DNA from 4 places in the uncultured Rummeliibacillus sp. genome. Region 1 is predicted to be linked to each of the others. Evidence: riboswitches for the same ligand, from Rfam matches in the RefSeq annotation. Region 1 holds a riboswitch; each other region holds the start of a gene.
The links. Region 1 has a riboswitch for S-adenosylmethionine ahead of metK (methionine adenosyltransferase). Riboswitches for the same ligand answer to the same signal wherever they lie in the genome.
Positions count from the first base shown of each region.

Region 2: another riboswitch for S-adenosylmethionine. It lies ahead of Q0977_RS05550 (O-acetylhomoserine aminocarboxypropyltransferase/cysteine synthase family protein); the one in region 1 lies ahead of metK (methionine adenosyltransferase).
Region 3: another riboswitch for S-adenosylmethionine. It lies ahead of Q0977_RS05840 (methionine ABC transporter ATP-binding protein); the one in region 1 lies ahead of metK (methionine adenosyltransferase).
Region 4: another riboswitch for S-adenosylmethionine. It lies ahead of Q0977_RS15955 (methionine biosynthesis PLP-dependent protein); the one in region 1 lies ahead of metK (methionine adenosyltransferase).

Region 1 is NZ_CAKQBI010000002.1:199,216-202,996, forward strand. It holds gene Q0977_RS02595 (S16 family serine protease) at 440-1,069, shown strand; gene metK (methionine adenosyltransferase) at 1,124-2,329, opposite strand; SAM riboswitch class I at 2,599-2,714, opposite strand; gene pckA (phosphoenolpyruvate carboxykinase (ATP)) at 2,915-3,781, shown strand, end outside.
Region 2 is NZ_CAKQBI010000006.1:28,610-32,390, reverse strand. It holds gene Q0977_RS05555 (homoserine dehydrogenase) at 1-315, opposite strand, end outside; gene Q0977_RS05550 (O-acetylhomoserine aminocarboxypropyltransferase/cysteine synthase family protein) at 657-1,952, opposite strand; SAM riboswitch class I at 2,088-2,203, opposite strand; gene Q0977_RS05545 (DASS family sodium-coupled anion symporter) at 2,491-3,781, shown strand, end outside.
Region 3 is NZ_CAKQBI010000006.1:96,878-100,658, reverse strand. It holds gene Q0977_RS05850 (MetQ/NlpA family ABC transporter substrate-binding protein) at 1-262, opposite strand, end outside; gene Q0977_RS05845 (methionine ABC transporter permease) at 318-1,010, opposite strand; gene Q0977_RS05840 (methionine ABC transporter ATP-binding protein) at 1,000-2,013, opposite strand; SAM riboswitch class I at 2,142-2,241, opposite strand; gene Q0977_RS05835 (YolD-like family protein) at 2,363-2,698, opposite strand; gene Q0977_RS05830 (DNA polymerase thumb domain-containing protein) at 2,738-3,781, opposite strand, start outside.
Region 4 is NZ_CAKQBI010000037.1:7,954-11,734, reverse strand. It holds gene msrB (peptide-methionine (R)-S-oxide reductase MsrB) at 1-2, shown strand, start outside; gene Q0977_RS15960 (aminotransferase class V-fold PLP-dependent enzyme) at 72-1,259, opposite strand; gene Q0977_RS15955 (methionine biosynthesis PLP-dependent protein) at 1,243-2,376, opposite strand; SAM riboswitch class I at 2,447-2,547, opposite strand; gene Q0977_RS15950 (SH3 domain-containing protein) at 2,673-3,470, opposite strand; gene Q0977_RS15945 (YozE family protein) at 3,728-3,781, shown strand, end outside.

The DNA.
Region 1 (3,781 bases):
TGCTATTCTTACTACCCGTTAATGTCTGTTGAATCTGAAACAGTTTGAATGTTATTTTACGTTCTATCATCCAACATAATAGTATAAATAGTTTTATATACTATTATGTTCCAGTTTCAATATTAAAATCCAGATAGGCATATCAAGTAATATAAGGAGTGAATTTCTCATTTTTAGAAATAAAAAGAATATGTCTTTTCTTTTAGTTAGCTTTTTGTGCATTTTATTTTATCCCATATTTCTACTACTATATCTTCAAAACAAAATTAGTGGTTCATCTTTTATTCTTTTCTTTTTACTTAGCCTAATTATTCTAACAACTGTTCGTATTTTAAAAAGGAAAAAAGTATACAAAAGAAAAATCAGCTATGCAGTTTGTATACTTTTTATATTATTTTGTTATGAGCTTCCGCTAATTTTTTATGATGCTACAACACATGTGGCACTTCTTTATCAGCCACCTGAGGAAATTATCGAAGGGACTAATATCTATTTACTTGGTGTGAATAGTGTAGAATTCTCTTTAACAAAAAATAAATTAGATGTTTCGAAAATCTTAGAAAGACAACATGTCAAGCCACTTGCTATCGTTGAAGGTGATAATAAAGATCGCTATGCTAGTAAAAATAGACAACTTTTAAGCTGGCTTCATCTTAAAGAAGACACTACTGAACAAATGAAGAAAAATGTTAGTTACTATTTAGAGCAAACCGATCAAAAGACAGAGAAAAAAATAGATGCCTTTCTAAATAGAGAACGTATCGGTGGAGATAGCGGAGGTTTGGCACTTGTATTGTCTGGAAAAGTTAAAAATGAAGGTTTACAAAACGAACACCCTATTGCTATAACGGGAGCAATCGACAAAAATGGTAACGTAAAGACAATTGGCATGTTAAAAGAGAAAATCCAAATCGCTAGTATTTCAGGTATTTCTTATCTAATTATCCCTAGTGGGAATAAAGAAGAAGCTAATAAATTTCGAAAGGAGATTAACAGTAATATTCAAATTTTTGATGTAGCAACAATTGATGAAGCCATTGAGGTTATTGAAAAGATTAATCAAAAATAAAAAGTCGTTCACTTTTTGTGAACGACTTTTTATTTTTGTGTAAATACTTCACTGTTATTTTAAAGAATCAGCAAATTTTGCTTTTAATGCAGATACTTTGTCTGTATTTTCCCAAGGAACATTCAAATCTGTACGACCGAAGTGTCCGTAAGCTGCTGTTTGTTTGTAAATTGGGCGACGTAAGTCTAGCATTTTAATAATTCCTGCTGGACGCAAGTCAAAGAATTCTCGAACCGCTTCAACTAAATCACTTTCTTTAACTTTCCCAGTACCAAAAGTATCGATTGCGATAGATACTGGTTGTGCAACGCCGATTGCATATGCAAGTTGTACTTCTGCACGTTCTGCAAGACCTGCGGCAACAATATTTTTTGCAACATAACGAGCTGCATATGCACCAGAACGGTCAACTTTTGTAGCATCTTTACCAGAGAAAGCACCGCCACCATGACGAGCATAGCCGCCATAAGTATCAACGATAATTTTACGGCCAGTAAGACCTGCATCACCTTTAGGACCACCAATTACGAAACGGCCTGTTGGATTGATAAAGTATTTTGTTTTGTCATCTAGAAGTTCTGCTGGTACAACTTTAGCAATAACTTCTGATTTTAAATCTTTTTTAATTTGTTCTAAAGTTACTTCTTCATCGTGTTGAGTGGAAATAACAATTGTGTCCACTCTTACTGGATGGTTATTTTCATCATATTCGATAGTTACTTGTGTTTTACCATCTGGACGTAAGTAATCTAATTGACCTGATTTACGAACTTCTGTTAAACGACGTGCTAATTTGTGTGCCAAACTAATTGGAAGTGGCATTAACTCAGGTGTTTCGTTGCAAGCATAGCCGAACATTAAACCTTGGTCCCCTGCACCAATTGCTTCAATGTCTGCATCTGTCATAGATCCTTCACGTGCTTCTAATGCTTTGTCAACACCTTGTGCGATATCAGGTGATTGTTCACCTACAGCAACAAGTACTGCTAGGTTTTCTGCATCAAAACCGTATTTACCACGAGTGTAGCCAATTTCCGCTACTGTATCGCGAACAATACCTTTCATATCTACATACGTAGTAGTTGTTAACTCACCTGTTACAAGTACTAGACCTGTTGTAACCGTTGTTTCACATGCTACACGTGCATTTGGATCTTTTGCTAAAACAGCATCCAAAATTGCATCTGAAATTTGGTCACAAATTTTATCTGGATGTCCTTCTGTTACGCTTTCTGAAGTAAATAATCTTCTGTTTGTCATTTGGTTTCCTCCTATTATCAACGAGATCCTCTCGAAAAAAAGATACGGTACTCATTACCCATGTCCGTTTATGTTCTAAACGTCAAGCCAGCTATAAGCTGCTTTTTTAACACGAGGATATAGAAAGTGCCAGTACATAATATAAATAGAATGCAACAAATCGCATATAATAATGAAACAAATCAGATTTGCTTCTATTTTTTGAAAAAAAAAACCTTTCACTCATCGAAAATCAATGAGGAAAGGATATGTTTCGTAAGCACCTTTCACTCTTATCGTTCAAGGAATCTTCCTTGCATCAGATTAGCACCAACGCATCACGTGAAAGATAATGCAGGTTGCCGGGCTTCATAGGGCCTGACCCTCCACCAGCTCGGGATAAGAGTATCCGTTCTAATGCATATACTAAGTGATATTACTATGAAAGTCAAACTTATTTTCTTATAGTAATAAAAAAATCAAATTCATAAAAATTAATTTCCAATTAGTATAGACTATTCGTTTCAATGTGTTATACTAATTCTCGAGATGAAGAAAAGAAACCCATTTAAGGGTAATAACATAAAAAGGAAGGTACGAACAAAGATGAATTCAGTAGAAATTGCGAATGAACTGAAGGGTTTATTACAAGGAAATAACATTTCAGTACAACTTTCAGTCCCACAATTAGTGGAAAAAGCAACTTCCCGCGGTGAAGCAATCTTAACAGTTGATGGCGCTGTTCGTGCAGTAACAGGCAAGTATACAGGACGTTCACCTAAAGATAAATTTATGGTAGTCGAAGAATCTTCTAAAGATCAAATTGATTGGGGTAAAATTAACCAACCAATTTCTGCAGAAGTGTTTGATTCATTATATAACAAAGTTGTTAACTATTTAAAACAAAAAGAAGAAGTTTTTGTGTTTAAAGGCTTTGCAGGTGCAGACAAAGATTCTCGCTTAGCAATCCGCGTTGTTAATGAATACGCTTGGCATAATCTATTTGCTCACCAATTATTCATCCGCCCTACTGATGAAGAACTAAATACACATGAAGCTGATTTCACTATTTTATCCGCGCCTACTTTTAAAGCGGATCCAAAAGTGGATGGTACAACTTCAGAAACTTTCATCATCGTATCTTTAGAAAAACGTATTATTTTAATCGGCGGCACTGAATATGCTGGAGAAATGAAAAAATCTATCTTCGGTATTATGAATTACTTATTACCACAAAACGGAATCCTACCAATGCACTGTTCTGCCAATGTAGGTGAACAAGGAGACGTTGCTCTATTCTTTGGTTTATCAGGTACTGGTAAAACAACGTTATCTGCAGATGGTAATCGTAAACTAATCGGTGACGATGAACATGGTTGGTCTGATAACGGCGTGTTCAATATTGAAGGTGGTTGCTATGCAAAAACAATCAACCTTTCAGCTGAAAAAGAACCAGAAATTTATAACGCTATT
Region 2 (3,781 bases), on a different contig from region 1:
TACTTTGTTCGCAGTAATAATATTGCATCCTTTTTCAATCGCCTTTGATAAATATCTATAAGCTGGCTCTTCTCCAACAATTGCCTCAAAAACCACTTCTAAATCTGGAATTGCTAAGATATCCTCAAATTTATCTGTTAATAATTCTTTTGGAGCATGTGAACGCGGCTTATTCACATTACTTACAAGAATTTTAACAATCTCAATATCTACTCCTAAAGTATCTTTGAATTGCTTTCGTTTTTCATTTACTATACGAAAAATACCTTGACCAACTGTACCGAAACCAAGAATCGCTACCTTCACTGTTGTCATATCATTCGCCTCCAAATTTCTCTTCTTTATATTGTGAAATACATATGTTCACTTCATACGCATTCAATTTGTGATTTATCTATCATTAACATGTGACCTATACATGTAAAGAAATCTTTAAATACTGAACTTAAAGTTGATTTTAGCTCACATACGGACAGATTACAAGAAAAATCTTTCTGAGAAGGACAATTGTTTTTTCTGAGAGGTCATGAAAACCGCTTACATCATTGATTTTATCGAATTTTTAGATTATTTTTAAAAAGCCAATTTATATAAGAGAAAAAGAGTGAACGTGTTTAACGCATCACTCTTTAAACTTTTGCTTCCCGAATCCAGTTTTATTTTGCCTCTTCAGGTTTACCGACTTTCGCAAATGCGGCCTCTAGTGCTTCTATTATATCTTCCGCAGCTTCTAAACCAATTGACAGACGAACTAATTCTTCCGGAACACCAGATTTTTTCAATTCTTCTGGACTTAATTGTTGGTGTGTTGTAGAAGCAGGATGAATGATTAGAGAACGAGCATCCCCAACATTCGCCACGTGGCAGAATAATTCAATGTTATCAATAAGCTGACGACCAGCACTTCGTCCACCTTTAATACCAAAAGTAAGGACAGATCCAAAACCATTTTTCAAGTATTTTTTAGCATTTGCAGCAAATTCGCTATCATCAAATCCATTGTAATGCACCCATTCTACTTGGTCATTTTGACGAAGATATTCTGCCACTTTTCTTGCATTTTCATTATGATATGGAACTCTTAAATGTAAAGTTTCTAATCCTTGGAGTAAATTAAACGCAGCGTCAGGGCTAAGTGTTGGTCCAAAATCTCGTAATAATTGAACGCGTAAACGAGTTGCAAATGCTGCATTTGCTGTATCAACACCGTAACGTAAACCATGATAAGATTCATCTGGCTCTGTATAATCAGGGAATTTACCACGTGTCCAATCAAATTTACCGGCATCTACTACTACCCCAGCAATAGTTGTACCATGACCGCCTATCCATTTTGTTGCAGAGTGAACAACAACATCTGCACCAAATTCAATTGGATTGCAACCTACAGGTGAAGCAAATGTATTATCAATGATTAATGGAATTTCATGTTTGTGTGCAATTTTTGCTAATGCTTCAATATCTACGATTGAAAGACTTGGGTTTCCAATGGTTTCAGCATAGATAGCTTTTGTATTATCTTGAATAGCTGCTTCAAACTCATCATTATTTTTTTCGTTGACAAATGTTGTTGTAATACCATAACGAGGTAACGTGTTCGCAAATAGATTATAAGTTCCTCCATAAATACTAGATGCGGATACAATATGATCACCTGCACGTGCGATGTTCAATATTGAAAATGCGATAGCTGCCATCCCTGAAGATAAAGCAACTGCTGCTGTACCTCCCTCAAGTAATGCAATTCGTTTTTCAAATACATCTACAGTAGGGTTCATAATACGAGAATAGATATTGCCTGGTTCTTCTAATGCAAATAATTTACGTGCATGTTCAGAATCTTTGAATTTATATGCAGTTGTTCGGTATACAGGTACTGCAATAGCTCCTGTTGTTGGATCTGGTGTTTGACCACCATGAACTGCTAAAGTCTCTTTACGTAATTCTGTCATTTTAAATTCCTCCTAAAAATTTTTTAGATGGAAAACGGAGGTGTGTTAAAGGGTTTTTATAAAGTCATTATTCCAATGCTTATAAAAAATAAAAACCCTTCTTCACGTAAGAAGAGGGTTGATTAGCATTTCCTCCCCTTATCTTTCAGACTCGCTTAGAATCTGTAGGAATTAGCACCGTAGCAAGTATTCATAAACTTACTGGTTGCTGGGCATCGCAGGGCCTATCCCTCCGCCGCTCTTGATAAAGGTTATTTTTTTATTCCATCTTGTTGAGGTAAGTATAGAAGATAAATAGAATAAAAGTCAACAACTTTCTGAATAATTAATCATTTTGAAAGGGATTTATTTCTTGTATTATATTTTTTGTAAGAATCACTAGTACAATATTTTCCTATCTTTTTAATCTTACTTCATAAGATAAACGTGTACTTTACAAATAAAGTATTTCATAAATTTTCCTTTTTTCGACATATATATGCACATTATATCAATAAGCACAGCCTTATAATGGAGATAAAGGAAAGGAATGATAATTATGGAGGAAGTTAAAAAGAAAAAGAATTTAAAACCTCTATGGATAGGACTTGCTTTTGCTGTATTAATAATCATGACATTTTGGCCAAACAGCGGAAATTTACCCGTAGCTGGTCAAAGGAGTTTAGCAATTCTTGGATTTGCCGTTATTTTATGGGTTACAGAAGCTGTTTCTTATCCAGTAAGTGCAGCCATGATTATAGCAATTACTGGAATATCAATCGGATTAGCACCCACTCTTGAAGATCCTTCACTAGAGTATGGTACAGCTAATGCTTTGAAAATGGCTTTAGGTGGTTTTAGCAATTCTGCCGTCGCATTAGTGGCTGCTGCTCTTTTCTTAGCTGCTGCCATGCAAGCAACAAATTTACATAAGCGACTTGCCTTATGGATTTTATCCCTGGTCGGTACAAAAACTAAAAATATCGTATTTGGAGCAATCATCGTTTCGATTATATTAGCATTTTTCGTACCAAGTGCCACAGCTCGGGCAGGAGCAGTTGTGCCCATCTTACTAGGTATGGTCGCTGCATTCGGCCTACCAAAAGATAGTAAACTAGCTGCATTATTAGTCATAACTTCTGTACAAGCTGTATCTATTTGGAATGTTGGCATTAAGACAGCTGCTGCGCAAAATATGGTCGCATTGAGTTTTATCAATAAAGAATTTAATACGGATATTTCCTGGAGCCAATGGTTTATATACGCAGCACCATTCTCAATTATTATGTCCATCGTGCTATTCTTTGTAATGATTAATCTGATTAAACCTGAAACTCAAAAAATTGAAGGCGGCAAAGAATTGATTGAATCCCAGTTAAAAGAACTAGGACCTGTCAAATCCGCTGAAATTCGTCTAATTATTATTTCTTTAATTTTATTATTCTTCTGGGCTACTGAAGGAAAGCTACACCCATTTGATACGACAACTGTTACAATTATTGCTATCGCAGTATTATTAGCCCCCAAAATTGGTGTCTTTGATTGGAAACAAGTAGAAGGTCTTATTCCATGGGGTACTATTATTGTATTTGCAGTAGGTATCTCACTCGGTACAATATTACTTGATACACAAGGTGCTCAATGGCTTTCTACTAAAGTATTCGGTTCACTCGGCTTAGAACATATGCCAATTTTAGCAACAATTGCTTTAGTGTCATTATTTAATATTCTAATTCACCTTGGTTTCGCAAGTGCAACCAGTCTATCTTCAGCATTAATTCCAATTTTTATTGCACTAACAACAACTATTGATTTTAATATTAATAATGTAGGATTTGTAATCATCCAAC
Region 3 (3,781 bases), on a different contig from region 1:
TCGCATCAATGTCACCAGAATCTAATGCTTTGTTCGGTTGGATATAATCACTAAATTCTTTTAACTCTACTTTGTATCCTTTCTTTTCAAGCTCCGGTACGATTGCTTTTTTAAGCATATCACTATATGGACCTGCTGTTGCACCAATTGTAATGTCTTTTGTTTTTGTTGCTTTACTTGTATCTTTTGATTTATCTCCACCACAAGCCGCTAAAGCCACTGCTAGTACTAGCGTTAATACGCTAAACAAAAATTTCTTCATGTTTAAAACCCCCAATTTTTTATAAAAAGCTATTTTTTCAGAATGCTAGTTACTTTTAACGTTTATCGACTGCTTTTGCAATCGCGTCTCCTGCTAATTGAATTGCTTGGACAATGATGATTAATATAACAACTGTCGCAATCATAATAGTGTTGTCATAACGGTAGTAACCAAAGCGAATTGCTAGGTCACCAATACCACCACCACCGATGATTCCTGCCATTGCTGAGTATGCTACTAAACTAATAATTGTCATGGTGATTCCTTGAATGACACCAGACTTTGCTTCTGGGAGTAACACGTCCTTAATAATCATCCAACGCGTCGCCCCTACAGCAATAGACGCCTCAATAACACCTTTATCAATTTCTCGAAGTGATGTTTCAACAAGTCTTGCGAAAAACGGAATTGATGCGACTGACAAAGAAACACTTGCTGCAATAGGCCCTATCGTATCGCCTATTAACCACTTAGTAACTGGGAATAACGCTACTAAAAGAATGATATATGGAATTGAACGTATTAAGTTAACGATAAAGCCAACCACTACATTCACAAAGCGGTTACCAAGTAAACCGGATCTACTTGTAGAAAACAAGCCTTTTCCTGTGATGAATAAAAGCAAACCAAGTGGTAAACCAATCACCAAGGCTACTGCTAAAGAAATCCCTACCATTAGAAGCGTTTGACCAAATGCTTTCCAAATATCAGGAAGCATTTCTGTAAAATGACTAGGATCAAATAACATTGTCTAACACCTCCACTGTGACTCCACGACTTTCCATATAGGAAATCGAACGGTTAATATCTGCAACTTGCCCATTCAGTTCCATTAGGAAAATGCCGAGTGGCCTTTCCTGTATATATTCAATCGTGCCATGTAGAAAGTTCCCACGTACTTCAAATTGTTGTAGCATATCTGAAATGACACCTTCGCCAGCTACATCACCTTTGAATAAGATTTTAACAATTCTCCCCTTGACGTTTTGTAAAATGGTTGGTGGAATATCAAACGACACTACACTGTTTATAAATTCTTGCGTTAGGGGCTTTTCAGGGTTGGCGAAAATATCATAAACCGACCCTTCTTCGATTACCTTTCCATTTTGCATAATCGCCATGCGATCACAAATTTCCTTCACAACGTCCATTTCATGTGTTATTAGAATAATTGTAATACCAAGTTCTCGGTTGATTTTCTTTAACAATCGTAAAATAGAGGTTGTTGTTGTTGGGTCAAGCGCTGATGTTGCTTCATCGCAAAGTAATATAGAGGGGTTATTAGCTAATGCTCTTGCGATTCCCACACGCTGTTTTTGTCCACCACTTAACTGGGCTGGAAACACATCTTTTTTATCTGACAAACCAACCATATGGAGCAACTCTTTGACTCTTTCATTTCTCTTTACTTTTGATATATTTGCAGCTTTCAATGCAAACTCAATATTTTCCCCTACTGTTTTTTGGCTAATTAAGTAAAAGTGTTGGAAAATCATCCCGATTTTCAATCGTGCTTGTCGAAGTTGCTCACCTTTTAATTTTGTTAAATCTTGACCATCGATTAATATCTGTCCATCTGTTGGCTGTTCTAATAAATTAATGCACCGTAATAAGGAACTCTTGCCTGCTCCAGAATAACCAACTATTCCAAATATCTCTCCGTTATCAATTGTCAATGAGACATGATCTACACCGGTTACGCTTTTCTTTTTTACCTTGTAAATCTTTGATACATTTTGTATTTCCAGCATATACATCCCTCTAATCATTGTTAAATTACTATTGCACAAAAATTCATAATTTCTATTGAAAAACTATGTATTCCTACTAAAAAAAGATACATCCTTCTACTGAAAGATGTATCTTCTAATCAGATGTCGATTTATCTTTCAGAAATAAATTCTGTAGGAATTAGCACCTTCCCAAACGGGGGTTGCTGGACTTCACAGGGCCTATCCCTCAGTCACTCTTGATAAATTCCATTTGTTAAGTTGTAAGTTTATGTTAACCATATTATTTCTTTTTATATTATTTGTCAATCTATTTTTAGAAAAAATAAATTATTTAAAAATATTTTTATATTGGCTTATTTTATGTCTATTATTCAAATACCTTAACATTGAGGATAAATTCTACCGGAACCCATTTATCTTTATATTGGGTATCATTGTGTAGGCATAGCTTTTTTTCTTCGCTAATTAGTTTGGTGATGATTCCTCTATAGTGAACACTAGTTTGTTGGTGCCAAACGTCTAATAATACTTCTTTTTTGCCGTAATATGCTTGCAAAAGTTCTTCCTCTAAGGCTTGTAGGGTCCATTCATCAAAGGTCGGCTTTGTGATTTGCTGATCTTCTTGTTGCCAGGTTCTTAGTCTTTGTACATGTTCTGGCAACATCATCGCAGTCCATTTTATGTTACCTCGATCACGTAACATTTGTAATACCACTCCTTAGTATTGGAATCAGTTTTAGATTTAAATTTTATGCCCACCGAGTAATTTAGAACGATCGATAGCTGTTCCTGCATTTGTATATGATACGGCACGTAATAGAGCCGTAGAACCATAGTGGGTACGAAGGTGATCCATTGTGGTCCCAAGTTGTCGCCGTTTCCAACGTGTTTTATCAAAAAAACTAAGTTGCATAGAATGTTCTGATTCTAACTTTGAAATACTGACACTGATTTGTCGTACAGGGCGCTCGTTGTATTGTTCGTTCAATATCTGTTGGCAAATTTGATAAATAATCATCGTATCGTTTGTTGCTTCATCTATCGTACGTGAACGCTGGAAACCTCCTCCAAAAGCGTTTTTGCTATAAGAAATCCCAAGCGTAATCGTACGTCCTACTTTATAAGCTTCACGCGCTCTTCTTGCCACATCTTCACACATTTCTAGAAGTACGGCGAGCACTTCCGTTTTAGTGTTGTAATCCCGCATCAATATTTGGCTTTTACCATAACTAATTTGACCTTCTATCAATGGCGCTTCGCCAACTTTTGATAGATCAATTCCCCAAGCGTGATAGTAGAGTTGATTGCCCATAATACCAAAATGCCTTTCTAATGTTGTTAAATCAGCGTGCGCTAAATCCCCAACAGAAAAAATCCCCATATTATTAAGGGTTCGCTCGATTCGATGGCCAATTCCCCACATTTTAGATAATGGTGCAACAGGCCATAGCTTTTTTTCTACATCTTCAAAGTCCCACTTCGCAAACCCTGTTTTTTTTGCATCTAAATCAAGTGCAAGTTTTGCTAATAACATATTAGGACCCATCCCAACTGTGCTAGGAATTTCAAATTGGTTATAGAGTTCATATTGGATTTGGTGTGCTGTTTCTACAGGATCTCCCCACAGTTTTTCAGTGCCAGTCAGATCCACAAAACTTTCGTCAATGCTGTATACATGGATGGCCTCCTTCGGCACATAGCTGTTCAATAACTTGGTGATTTCGACTGACATGCGTACAAAGTATTCCATCTTAGGTTCAAACAAATGAATATCTGGATGCTTCGG
Region 4 (3,781 bases), on a different contig from region 1:
AACTTTATAAAATAGAAGAAAAGCTGATGTACCAATTAGAGTACATCAGCTTTTTTATGACTTATTTAACTTTATTTTTTGACTGAAACTATATCTTTTGCTGCTTGAAAAGCTTGTTCAAAATCAGCGATTAAATCATCCACATTTTCAAGCCCAACTGAGAACCTTAAAAGTCCTTCTGTAATGCCACGTTTATCGCGCTCTTCTTTAGGAATAGCAGCATGACTCATTGTCACTGGGTATGAAAGAATAGATTCAACTCCACCAAGACTAACTGCAAAAATCGGAATTTGAACATGTTCAACAAAAGCCTTTGTCAGCTCACGATTTGGTAATGTGAATGATAATACAGCACCAGCGTTTGATGCTTGGTTCGCATGGATTTCATAACCTGGATGATTCTTTAATCCAGGGTAGTGAACTTCTTTAACCAATTCATGGTGTTCGAGGTAAGAGGCAATCTTTATCGCCGATTGTGATGATTGTGATAAGCGAGCATTTAATGTTTTAATACCTTGTATCAATGAAAATGAATCTTGTGCCCCTAAAATAGCACCCATCGAATTTTGCATAAAGTAAATTTGTTTTCCAAGTTCTTCGTCTTTTGTGACGGCAAGACCAGCAATAATATCACTATGGCCGCCTAAAAATTTCGTAGCACTATGTAATACTACATCAACGCCTAGTTCAAGCGGACGTTGGTAAAGTGGTGTCATAAAGGTATTGTCGACAAAAGTTAACAAATTATGTTTTTTAGCAATGGAAACAATACCACGAATATCAGTAATACCTAGAAGTGGATTCGCGGGAGTTTCAGCATATAAAATCTTTGTATTTGGTTGGATGGCAGCTTCTACTTCTTGCAAGTTCGTAAAATCTGCGAAAGAATGTGAAATACCGTATTTTGTTAAAACCTGTGTAACAAAACGATAAGTTCCACCATATACTTCGCTTGTAATGACAATATGATCACCTGTATTTAGAGTAAGTAGGGCAGAAGCAATTGCTGCAATGCCTGATGAAAAGGCAAATCCTCTTGAACCTCCTTCAAGTTCAGCAATTGTTTTTTCTAATGCATCACGAGTAGGGTTTCCAGAGCGACTGTAGTCGTAGGGACCGAAAGAATCAAAATGTTCTTGGTCAAAAGTAGATGAAAGATAGATTGGTACATTCACAGCACCTGTCTTTTGTTCGTAATCGCCTCTAGTAGAAGCAGTTATTAGACTAGTTTCGATAGATTGTTTATTTTGTTGACTCATGGAAAGACACCTCTTTATTGATAGTAGTAAAAACTTGTTGGAGATCTTCTATTAAATCTTCGGCTTCTTCTATTCCTACTGAAAAACGTAACAATGAGTTGTCAACACCACGTGCAGTTCGTTCTTCTTCAGGTATATCAGCATGTGTTTGAGTAGCCGGGTAGGTGATAAAACTTTCAACGCCTCCTAAACTTTCAGCAAATGCGATAAGTTTTAAATTTTGAAGAAATGCTGGTACCAATTTGGAATGCTGTAATCGGAAAGAAATCATGCCACCTAATCCAGTGTAAAGAACCTCTTTTACGGATGGTTCTTTACTTAAATAGTCAACAATTTTTCGTGCATTTTCTGTATGTTGTTTCATGCGAACATGTAAAGTTTTTAGACCGCGGAGTAAAAGCCAACTGTCAATCGGGGCTAATGTTGCACCTGAAGCATTATGGTTATGAAGAAGTTTTTCACACAAGTCTTCTCCTTTTGCCACGACCAGACCTGCAAGAACATCATTATGTCCTCCAATATACTTAGTAGCACTATGAATAACAATATCTGCGCCAAGTTCAATTGGACGTTGATAATACGGAGTCAAAAAAGTATTATCAACAATCAGTAAAAGTTGATTTTTTTTCGCTAACTTTGCAAATAGTTCAATATTGATTTCTTGCATTAATGGATTTGTTGGTGATTCTATAAAAAGTGCTTTTGTATGTTCATTTATAATTGCTTCGACTTCTGCGATAGATTGGAAAGGTGTGAAATGAGCGTGAATACCATATTGGTTTTCGTATTGACGAGCAAGTCGATATGTACCTCCGTAAATGTCATCTGAATAGATTATTTCGTCTCCTGATTTGAAAAGGGATAAAACTAATTGGATTGCAGCCATCCCGCTACTACAGGCAAAACCTGCATCTCCACTTTCTAAAGCGGCAATTCCTTCCTCTAAAACAGCCCGAGTTGGATTTTTTGTACGCGTATAATCATAGCCTGTCGATTGGCCGAGTCCTGCATGTCGATATGCGGTAGAAAGATAAATAGGTGTATTAATCGCACCAGTCCGAGGATCTGTTTCTGTTCCGATTTGCGCTAAACGAGTCGAAATATGTTTTTTTGTCATGTTCATCATCCTTTTCTAAAAAAATAAAAGGCCCTCAGAAGAAGAGGACCTTGTACTTAAAAAGTCAATCTTCTTATCTGCTAGAAATACATCTACTGGAATTAGCACCTTACCAAATTGGTGGTTGCTGAGATTTCACAGGGCCAGTCCCTCCATCTCTCTCGATAAGAAATTTACATTAAATTGTTAGAAAAATTTTAATTAATGAAATAGTAACACTTTATGAAATACTATGCAATAGCATAATGAAAGAAAAAGCCCCCTAAATTATTTCAGGGAGCTCTTTAATCGTTCAATTATTTTGTTTCAATTTTTGTGATTTCAAAAGTGACTTTTTTGTTTTTCACAGTTTTAATTGCGCCAGCATTTGGGGCGTAATATGTGATTGAACCGTCTGCAGCTTTAATACCGACAACTGATTTAAATGTACCTGCTTTTACTTTAAAAGTGTTTGAAATAGATACGATTTTGTAATTTTTTTTGTTTGCTTTAAATACTTGTCCCTTTGTAAAAGGGTAAACGATTTGACGAATAGTACCTGTTTTAAATTTGTAATCTAAACCTTTAGAAGATTCTTTTACTAAAAATGATTGTTTATTGTTACCTGTTTTTTTGTACCAGTAAGTCCAACCTGTTGAATTGCGTTTGCCAGTTGAATATAGTTTTCCGTCTTTGCCATTTTCAACATAGTAGTAAGTATTTGTTACTACGGGGCGATAAGTTGTTTTTTTACTATTTGAAGTACTCGTACTTTTTTTAGTTGTAGTTTTTTTAGTAGTTGTAGTTTTTGTAGCTGTTGTTTTCTTGCTTGTATTTTTGCTAAATGATAAGTAAGAAGCATATACATAAGCTGTTTTTTTGTTGAATTTAATTTTTGCCCAGCCTGTTTTTGATTTACTATATACGACTACTTTAGTACCTTTCCAAAGTGTTCCAACTTTTTTGGCATTAGCTGAAGGTTCAGCGTGAACGTATACGCTATTTGCTACTTTTGCGTTCATTGTTTTTGGTGTTGCTGCGTCACTGTTTGCTGTAAAAGTAAATAAAGTCCCAAACATGACTATGAAAGATAGTAAGCTTTTTACTATTTTCATTTGAATCATCTCCTCATATATACCAATAATCTAGGTAGAGATGCGGTAATCTTTATTGATAATATTTTCGCATCCGAGTTATAGAACGAAGATGAAATGGGAAGGTTGCCATTATCATGAAAAAAGTAAGAAAATGTTTTCCAGGTAGAGAAGAAATTAGATAAGTTACAATTAGAGTTTTAATATAGTTTCCAAAGATAAGTAATTTTCGTGTAAAATGAATGTAAGTTATAATGAAATAAAGGCAGGAAGTCCAAATGAAACCATCATTTTATCATTTCGTATTATCTTTTAGAGGAGCAAAAGATGCA